Regions from separate parts of the Mesorhizobium sp. WSM4822 genome, predicted to be linked through region 1. Evidence: riboswitches for the same ligand, from Rfam matches in the RefSeq annotation. Region 1 holds a riboswitch; each other region holds the start of a gene.

Region 1 (3,266 bases):
TTTGAAGATCAGCTTCGACTGTTAACGGCCGAAGAGATTCCGGTCGCTGCCCTGAGGGGCGGACTTCTCTACGTCGCCCGACGAATTGAGCAGCTTCTCGACGAGGCCACCGCTGTTGCGGACCGAGCTCGTATGCGCGTTGTCAACCGAAGTAACCGCAGGCTGATTGGCGCCGTTGGAGCCAAAGTTGTCGCTGCCGGCGAAGGCGCTGCCGGTGATGGCCAGAACGGCGGCGGCAGCAATAAGGATCTTGTTCATTTTAGTCTCCTGAATTCTGGATTTCGCCAGACGGCAGACACAGCTGCCGTCGCTTGCGAAACTGGTTTTAGCGACCGAAGAGGTTACGGTCGCTGCCCTGAGCGGGTGTCTGGGCAGCCGGTTCCGAGGTCTTGGTGGAAGCCGTGTACGACTGGTCCACAGCGGCGGCAGGCTGGTTGGCGCCGTTCGAACCGTAGTTGTCGCTGCCCGCGAAAGCGCTGCCGGAGATGGCCAGAACGGCGGCGGCAGCAATGAGGATCTTGTTCATCTTAAATACTCCTGAATGTCTGAACTTCGAATGTCTGAATTTCGCCAGGGCAGCGGGCGAGCCCGCCGTCGACTGGGAATCGGCTGTTAGTTGTTGCCGAAGAGGTTGCGGTCAGCACCCTGGGCAGGCGCCTGAGCAGCCGGTTCCGACTTCTTGGTCGAAGCGGTGTACGAGCTGTCGACAGCAGTGGCTGCCGCGGCGTTCGAACCGTAGTGGTCGCTACCAGCGAAGGCGCTGCCGGAAATGGCCAGAAGGGCTGCGGCAGTGAGAATGATCTTTTTCATTTTTGTACTCCAGTATCGTCTTTTTCCGTCCGTCTAGCGGCGTGTCTTGGAAATGAAATCGCGTCGTTCGGACAACACCGATGTGGGAGGGCAACCCCGCCTTTTCCAATCACGAAGTTGTTCCGTGTGGACCATGAATCCACACCTTGAAATTGTGCCAGGGGAATCTAGAGAGGCGTTTTTCCTCTCTATATCAGCATGTTAAGTTTAACCATCCGATGGATCACTGACTGTTTCAAAGGCCCGGCGTTCACACCATCCTGCACGCACCGTCAACAGAAACGAACCGTTCGGTTCGATTTTAGGTCAAGCTAATAGTCACTTTTCGAAACCGTTAACTTTTTTTGACCCCCGCCAAGGGTCGGATTCGGGAAGATCGCAGCCGGCAAATGGCCGCCCGGGACGCGGGATTTCGGCCCCAGACGATCTGCGGTGACGTTTCGCATGCCGTGTCGCGCCGCATGGATACGATGTCGTTTTCATGCCGACGGCGCGCCCCCGATCGTGGTTAGATCATACCATCTCAGGTGCCGCTTCGTGACGACGAGACGGAGAATTGGGAAGCCGGTCAGAATCCGGCGCTGCCCCCGCAACGGTGGTGGAGTTCAAGTCGCAACGGGAGACCACTGGGCAACTGCCTGGGAAGGTGTCGCGATGGTCCGCAAGGACAACTCCAGAGCCCGGAAACCAGCCCGAGATTTTTAGACTCGACTGATCGCGGTGGGCGGTCAAGAGGTGGATAGCGCATGTCCGGCACCTAGCCGGCCTGCGTTTCAATCCTTCCTCCATCACCACCAGTTCAGTCCTTAGAAACGAGGACAGGACATGGATATCCGCAACGACATGCTGAGGCTCCTGAAGGGGCGCCGGCAAGGCTTTTCACTGGAGCAGCCCTTCTACACCGATCCAGACTACTTCAAGCTCGACATGGAGCTGATCTGGTATCGCGACTGGCTGTTCATCGGCCATGATTGCGAACTGCCGAAGCCGGGCAGCTACATCACCGTGCAGATCGGCGACTATCCGGTCGTCCTTGTCCGCGACCAGCAAGGCAAGATCAACGCCTTCCACAATTCCTGCCGCCATCGCGGCAGCCGCGTGTGCAACGCGGAAAAGGGTACGGCGGCAAAGCTCGTCTGCCCCTATCATCAGTGGACCTATGAGCTGGACGGCCGCCTGCTGTTTGCCCGCCAGATGGCCGACGGTTTCGACAAGAGTGATTTCGGCCTGAAGCCGGTCGCCTGCGAGAGCGTCGGCGGCTACATCTTCATCTGCCTGGCCAGGGAGCCGGCGGATTTCGCGCCGATGCGGGCGATGATCGAACCTTATCTTTTGCCGCACCGTTTGCGTGAGGCAAAGATCGCCTTTGAGAGCACGATCATCGAGAAGGGCAACTGGAAGCTGGTCTGGGAAAACAACCGCGAGTGCTACCACTGCGTCGCCAATCACCCCGAACTGTGCAAGACCTTCCCCGAGGCTCCGACCGTGACCGGCGTCCAAGGCGCCGACAGCGACCCTGAAATGGTCGCGCACTGGGCCAGATGCGAGGCATCAGGCTTGCCGAGCAAATTCCGCATCGATCCGGCAGGGCAGTACCGCGCCACCCGCGCGCCGCTGCTGCGCGATGCCGTCAGCTACACCATGACGGGAAAACGGGCGGTCCAGAAGAACCTGTCCGACAGCGTTTCAACCGACCGCATCGGTTCCTTGCTGCTTTATCATTATCCGACAACCTGGAACCATATCCTCGGCGACCACGCCGTCACCTTCCGCGTGCTGCCGATCAGTGCCACGGAAACCGCGGTGACGACGAAATGGCTCGTCCACAAGGATGCGGTCGAAGGCATCGACTACGACCTCGCTGAGCTCACCCATGTCTGGACCGAGACCAACGACCAGGACCGCCGCATCGTCGAGGAAAACGCCTTCGGCATCCTGTCGCCGGCCTACGAACCAGGCCCCTATTCGGAGCTGCATGAGGGCGGCGTGATCCAGTTCGTCGAGTGGTACGCGTCGTTCATCGGGCCGCGCCTTGCCGAAGGCGGCCGGCCGGCCCTGCGCAGCGTCGCCTAGCTCAGGGGACAAGAGGATGAATGCGATGACGGACCTTGGCCTCTATCGCCATCTCGACCAGATGACGCCCTGGAACGACCGGCTGCAGGTGCTGGAAGTGATCGGCGTCAGCGACGAAGCGCCGGACGTGAAGACCTTCACCTTCCGCTCCGACAACCAGACCTGGTTCCGCTACAAGCCGGGCCAGTTCGTGACGCTGGAACTGCCGACATCGGAGGGGCCGCTGATGCGCACCTACACGCTGTCGTCCTCGCCGTCGCGGCCGTTCTCGATCGCGGTGACGGTCAAGGCGCAGGCAGGCAGCACCGGCACGCGCTGGATGTTCGACCATCTGACGCCGGGCTCGCACGTCAAGGCCTATGGGCCGACCGGTGATTTTTCGC
Region 2 (3,266 bases), on a different contig from region 1:
GCTCATTATATGCCGCTCTATTCGCGCCTTGGTCCCTACCCGTTCTCGCTGCTCGACAACGCGGCCGTGACGCGTAAGCGCACGGTTTTCGAATACTGGGCGCACGAGGCGTCCTTCCTGCCGGTCGAGACCTACCCGCTGATGCGCTGGCGCATGCAGCGCGCCGAGCGCGGCGACGAAATGTATCTGGGCCTCGCCAAATGGGGCCGCGAGCACGCCGCCTATATCGAAGAGATTTACCGCCAGGTCGCCGAGCGCGGCCCGATTGCCGCTTCCGCGCTCGAAGGCCAGAAAGGCTCGGGTGGCTGGTGGGGCTGGAGCCATGCCAAGCACGCATTCGAATGGCTGTTCTGGGCAGGCCGCATCACCACGGCGCATCGTCGCGGGTTCGAGCGCTTCTATGATCTGCCCGAGCGCGTGCTGCCGCAGGCGATCCTCGACCTCCCAGTGCCGACGCCTGAGGACGCGCACCGCGAATTGCTGCGCATTTCCGCCCGCGCCCACGGCGTGGCGACTTCAGGCGATTTGCGCGATTATTTCCGCCTGTCGCCGGCCGACATGAAAGGCCGGCTGGAGGAACTGGTTGAAACCGGCGAGTTGCTGCCGGTGCGTGTCGAAGGCTGGGACAAGCCGGCCTATCTTCACCGGGACGCCCGCCTGCCGCGCAAAATCGGGGCCCGCGCCCTGCTGGCGCCCTTCGATCCGGTTGTCTTCGAACGATCGCGCACCGAGCGGCTGTTCGATTTCCATTACCGCATCGAGATCTACACGCCGGCCGACAAGCGGCAATACGGCTATTATGTCCTGCCGTTCCTGCTCGGCGACAGGATCGTGGCACGCGTCGACCTCAAGGCCGACCGTCCGGCCAGTATACTGCGGGTCCATGCGGCCTATGCCGAGCCGGGTGCGCCGCCTGAAACCGCTGCAGAACTGTTAGAGGAATTGAAGCAGATGCAGGGCTGGCTTGGCCTAGAGCGCATGGAAGTGACCCAGGCCGGCGATTTGGGTCCGGCGCTGGCCGACATCGCCATGTCGTAAGCTCGCGTTGACACCGCCGCTCGCAAAAGCCTAAATCCGGTTCAGATGGTCTCTTGCCCGCAACGGCAAGAGCTAAGAGGGAATGCGGTGAGGGGCAAAATCCCAAATCCGCGGCTGTCCCCGCAACTGTAAGCGAAGAGCCAAGGCCGAAAGCCACTGGGAGTTCCCGGGAAGGCGGCTACCCAAGGCGATGACCCGCGAGCCAGGAGACCTGCCGTCTGCGACTTTAGAATCCGATCGCCCGGCGGGTTTCCGGGCAAGGAGCCCGATCTTTGGACCACGACAGCAGTTTTTCGGCTGGCACAGCGGATATTTCGTCCGGCCATGATGATGCGTTGGCCGGCGTCACCATCATCGTCTGCGCCTCCTGTCGCGACGAGACCGGCTCCGACGCTCATCCCCGCGCCGGCGAATTGCTGGCGGAGGATACGCGCCGCGCCGCATCCGGCGACGACATCCGCATCCGCAGTGTCGAATGCCTTGGCAATTGCAAGCGGCGCCTCAGCGCCGCCATCCTGCGCGACGGCTGCTGGAGCTATGTCTTTGGCGACCTGACCGAGACCAGCGGCGCCGACCTCGTCACGGGCGCCAAGCTTTTCGCCACCTCGACCGACGGTCTCATTCCCTGGCGTGGCCGCCCCGATAGCCTGAAGCGCGGCCTCGTTGCCCGCATCCCTCCCCTCGACCTGCTGAAGGACTGACCATGACTGCCCCAGATTCGTCTGCGAACCTCTCCCGCGTTCCCTGCACCGTCGTCACCGGCTTCCTCGGCGCCGGCAAGACGACGCTGGTCCGCCATCTCCTGGAAAACGCCGGCGGCAAGCGCATTGCCATCATCGTCAACGAATTCGGCGACATCGGCATCGACGGCGAGATTCTCAAGGGCTGCGGCATCGACACCTGCCCGGAGGAAAACATCGTCGAACTGGCCAATGGCTGCATCTGCTGCACCGTCGCCGATGATTTCGTCCCGGCGCTTGACAAGATCCTGTCGCTGACGCCGAGGGTCGACCACATCCTGATCGAGACTTCGGGCCTGGCGCTGCCCAAGCCGCTGGTCCAGGCCTTTCAGTGGCCGAGCGTGAAAAGCCGGGTGACTGTCGATGGCGTCATTGCCGTGGTCGACGGGCCGGCCTTGGCCGAAGGCCGCGTCGCCAACGACATGGATGCCCTGCAGGCGCAGCGCGCCGGGGACGAGACGCTCGACCACGACGACCCGGTGGAAGAACTGTTCGAGGATCAGATCGCCTGCGCCGACCTGATCATCCTGTCGAAGAGCGACCTGATGGACGCCGCCGGCACCGCCCGCGCCAATACCATCATTGGCGAACACTCCGCCCGCGCGGTGAAGATCGTGCCGACATCGCATGGCAAGGTCGATCCCTCGGTGCTGCTCGGGCTCGGTCTCGCCGTCGAGGACGACATCGAGAACCGCAAGTCCCATCATGACGGCGCGTTCGACCACGAGCATGACGACTTCGACACCTTCATCGTCGACATTGCCTCGATCGCCAATCCGGACGAGCTGGCAAAGCGCGTCGCCACCGTCGCAGAAGAAGAGAACGTGCTGCGCGTAAAAGGCTTCGTCGAAGTCGGCGGCAAGCCGATGCGGCTCTTGCTGCAGGCCGTCGGGCCGCGCGTCAATCATTACTATGACCGCGCCTGGACCGCGCAGGACGACCGCCGCTCGCGCCTCGTCGTCATCGGCCTGAAGGGGCTGAACCGCCCGGCGATCGAGCGTATACTCGCCGGCTGATTTCGGACACGGGTCGCGATGCACATCCTCACCACGACATCCGCCTCGCTCGACGACCTCGCCGAGCCGGTCGATCTGCGGCAGACGCCGGCGGATATCGTGGCCCTGTCCTTCACCGACAGCGACCTCGCCGGACTGGCGGCAGCCTGGAAGGCCGATGCCGGCCGCCTGCCCTCGATGCGGCTGGCCGCACTGCGTGACCTGCGCCATCCGATGTCCGTCGACCTCTGGGTCGACAGCGTCGCCCGCCACGCCAAGATCATCCTGGTGCGCATCCTCGGCGGCTACGACTGGTGGCGCTACGGCTGCGACCAGCTCGCCTCGACTGCCCGCGAACGCGGCATAAAACTGGCGCTGCTGCCCGGCGAATGCCGCGACGAGGATTTGCGCCTGATCGAAGCCTCGACGCTGCCGCGCGAAGAGTTGGACGGCCTGCTCGACTATTTCCGCGAGGGCGGCCCGGCGAATATGA
Region 3 (3,266 bases), on a different contig from region 1:
CTAAGGCCGACGCAGAGCGAAGCCGTGCTGCAGCAGTTCGGGTCGATCGCGGTGTTTTCCGGCGGCCGGATCGCCGATCGCTGGCCGGCGTTGCCGATGGCCTGACCGACTACGCCTTCACCGGTATCCAGATCTCCAGCCCGCCCTTGCCGCTGCGCGGGTCGAATTCGGGGCCGTAGCGTTCGAATTCCGGCGCGTCCGCGATCTCATGCCCGGAGGCCGGCAGCCATTTGTTCCAGATCGTGTTGACCGTCCGGCGGATGGTCGAGATGTGTTCGCGGTGGGCAAAGACCGCATATTTCTGCGCCGGCACCCGCACCCGGTAGAAGTCCCTGGGCAGGTCGGAGAAGTCAGACACTTCGACGCCGGCGATGTAGTCGAAATTGCCGGCATCGTCGCCGTTGACGCAGACGCCATAGGCGACGTTGCCGGTCTCGCCCGGGATGTTGCCGATATAGGGGCCGAAGCGCTGCCATTGCATCGGAATGGCGGCGCTGGTTTCGCAGCTGTAGCGTTCGCCGAGGCCGGCGATCAGGAACGGCCGGCTGGTCTCGAAACGCGGCGGTTCGAGATTGGTGAGGAGGGACTGGTCCATCAGGATCGGCTCCACGAGGTCGAGCTTGTCGAGTGTGCCCTGCGCGCGCACCAGTTCCGGCGTGGTGCCGAACTGATCGCGGAAGGCACGAGTGAACGCCTCATGCGAGTTGTAGCCGGCGTCGAGCGCGACGGCGAGGATGTCGGGCGCCCCGCCCGCCAGCTTGCGCGCCGCCTCGGTCAGCCGGCGTGAGCGCATGTAGCCCATCACCGACCGGCCGGTGGCGGCGCCGAAGGCGCGCGTCACATGAAAACGCGACACGCCGCTGCTTTGCGCGACATCATCAAGCGAGATCGCCTCCGGCAGATGGCTTTCGACGAACCACAGCGCTTTCTCGGTCGGGTTCATTTTGCTCCTCGCATTGGCCGGATCATCTTGGCGCCTTTCCCCAAGGCCAGTTTGATCGAAATTGCGCATCCCGTGCAATCTGCGCCGACGCCGGTCGCCATCCGGCCAACCGCCCCATGAGCTTTCGCTTGACAGCGACCGGCGTCATCTCTTAGGTATGTTATATTATTACATAAAGAGAGCATGCGATGCCTGTTTCCCTTAGCTGGCCCACCACTCCGTCCGAGAAATCCATTGCGAAGCGATCGGCGCAAATCTACGCTGAAGCGGTGATGGTCCCCGAGTCGAAAGGCGAGGGGTGAAAAGGGAACACGGTGAGGCCTGCTCAGGTCGAGACCGTGGCTGCCCCCGCAACTGTAAGCGGCGAGCAAAATCCGTGAATGCCACTGGCCGGCAAGGCTGGGAAGGCTGGATGGCGCAACGACCCGTGAGCCAGGAGACCTGCCATCACTGAGTTGACCGGACGGGGTGTGCCGGGAGGAAACGCGAATCCCGGTCTTGTCGGCCGGTTCGCCAGCTTCCTTCCGTCGCCAGTTTTGGAAAGTGACGGAAAGTTGGACGGCTCCATCCATCGCATCGTCGTATATACGCTTTGCCGTCCCGGCAAGCCGGCGGGCAGCAGCCGATGACCGTAGCGCTTCTCGAAGCCCGTGACCTCTGCGTCACGGCGAATGGGCGGGATCTGGTTCAGGCGGTCAGCTTCTCGGTGGCCGCCGGCGATCGCCTTGCCATCATCGGTCCCAACGGCGCCGGCAAGACGACGCTGCTGCGCATGCTGTCGGGCATGCTGCGTCCGAGCTCCGGCGAGGTGAAGCTCGGCGGGCGCCTCCTGGACAGGATTTCAGCCGCCGAACGGGCGCTGCACATTGCCGTGGTCGGCCAGACCGACCAGCCCGATCCGCGGCTGGCGGTGATCGACTATGTCGAGCTTGGCCGGGTTCCGCACGCCGGGCTGCGGCGCAGGAGCGAGGAGCGCGAGATCGTCGTCGATGCACTGCGTCGGACCGGCCTGCTGCCGCTATTTGGCCGCACCATCGGCTCGCTGTCGGGCGGCGAGCGCCAGCGCGCCCAACTTGCGCGCGCCATCGCCCAGCAGCCAAAAATCCTGTTCCTCGACGAGCCGACCAACCATCTCGACCCGCGCGCCCGCGGCGAACTGCTCGACCTCGTGGCAGGCTTCGAGATGACGGTGATCGCGGTGCTGCACGATCTGGCGCTGGTGGCACCGTTCGCCACCAGGGTGGCGGTGATGAACCATGCCCGTCTGCAAGCGCTCGCCGCACCGCGCGAAGCGCTGACCCAAAAGCTGATCCGCGAGATTTTCGGCATCGATGTGCTGCGTCTGCGCCATCCGACCGAAGACCGCGAACTGACGGTGTTCGATGTGCCGAACCGTGCCGCGCCGCCGTCGTGATTGAAGCCATTTCGTAGTCGACCCAATCCCATCCACAAGGAGCAAATCCGTGAAACGCCTGGCCTTTTCGCTTGTCTTCTCGCTGCTGGCCTCGACAGCCCTGGCCTTCCCGGTCACGGTCGACAGCTGCGGCAAGCCGCTGACCTTCGATGCGCCGCCGAAGCGCGCCGTCATCCAGGATCTCAACATGGCCGAGATGGCTTTCGCGCTGAAACTGCAGCCGTCGATCGTCGGCCTGACCGGCATCACCGGATGGTACAAGGTGGGTCCCGAATTCAAGGCCGAGCAGGGTTCGATCCCGGAACTGGCGCCGAAATATCCGACGCTCGAAAACCTCGTCGCGGTCGAGCCGGATTTCTTCTTCGCCGGCTGGTATTATGGCATGAAGCCGGGCGGCGAGGTGACACCCGATACGCTTGCTCCGCACGGCATCAAGACGCTGGTGCTGACGGAAAGCTGCGTGCATCTCGACAAGAGCCGCCCAGCCGCCTCGATGGACCTGCTCTATGGCGACGTCGAAAAGCTGGGCAAGATCTTCGGCAAGGAGGCCGAGGCGGAGAAGCTTGTCTCCGGCTGGAAGAAGCAGCTCGCCGACATCACCGCCAAGGTCGGCAACGGCAAGGGTACGCGAGTGTTTCTCTATGATTCCGGCGAGGACAAACCGTTCACAGCAGGCAAGTTCGCCATCCCCAGCGCCATGATATCAGCCGCCGGCGGCGACAACATCATGGCCGACATGGACACCAGCTGGGGCAACACGGACTGGGAAACGGTGGCGTCGCGCAATCCGCAATTCCTCATCCTGCTCGATTACCAGGGTGGCGGCGGCTACAAGAAGCTGCTCGATTTCCTGAAGGTCCATCCGGCCATGAAAGAGACGGACGCGGTCAAGAACGAGCGCTTCGTCGC

What was found. A riboswitch is a leader RNA that binds a small molecule or an ion and turns the genes downstream of it on or off. The one in region 1 is predicted to bind cobalamin.
Region 2: linked by a shared signal. The riboswitch ahead of AC0L3E_RS13250 (DUF1636 family protein) and the one ahead of AC0L3E_RS27110 (aromatic ring-hydroxylating oxygenase subunit alpha) in region 1 are both predicted to bind cobalamin.
Region 3: linked by a shared signal. The riboswitch ahead of AC0L3E_RS30920 (ABC transporter ATP-binding protein) and the one ahead of AC0L3E_RS27110 (aromatic ring-hydroxylating oxygenase subunit alpha) in region 1 are both predicted to bind cobalamin.

Annotation. Positions count from the first base shown of each region.
Region 1 is NZ_JBVVQM010000013.1:205,944-209,209, forward strand. It holds gene AC0L3E_RS27095 (DUF680 domain-containing protein) at 22-258, opposite strand; gene AC0L3E_RS27100 (DUF680 domain-containing protein) at 326-526, opposite strand; gene AC0L3E_RS27105 (DUF680 domain-containing protein) at 613-810, opposite strand; cobalamin riboswitch at 1,319-1,520, shown strand; gene AC0L3E_RS27110 (aromatic ring-hydroxylating oxygenase subunit alpha) at 1,636-2,883, shown strand; gene AC0L3E_RS27115 (FAD-binding oxidoreductase) at 2,909-3,266, shown strand, end outside.
Region 2 is NZ_JBVVQM010000005.1:33,248-36,513, forward strand. It holds gene AC0L3E_RS13245 (winged helix-turn-helix domain-containing protein) at 1-1,038, shown strand, start outside; cobalamin riboswitch at 1,068-1,271, shown strand; gene AC0L3E_RS13250 (DUF1636 family protein) at 1,311-1,739, shown strand; gene cobW (cobalamin biosynthesis protein CobW) at 1,742-2,794, shown strand; gene cobN (cobaltochelatase subunit CobN) at 2,813-3,266, shown strand, end outside.
Region 3 is NZ_JBVVQM010000018.1:75,638-78,903, reverse strand. It holds gene AC0L3E_RS30930 (DSD1 family PLP-dependent enzyme) at 1-105, shown strand, start outside; gene AC0L3E_RS30925 (AraC family transcriptional regulator) at 110-943, opposite strand; cobalamin riboswitch at 1,200-1,406, shown strand; gene AC0L3E_RS30920 (ABC transporter ATP-binding protein) at 1,569-2,357, shown strand; gene AC0L3E_RS30915 (ABC transporter substrate-binding protein) at 2,407-3,266, shown strand, end outside.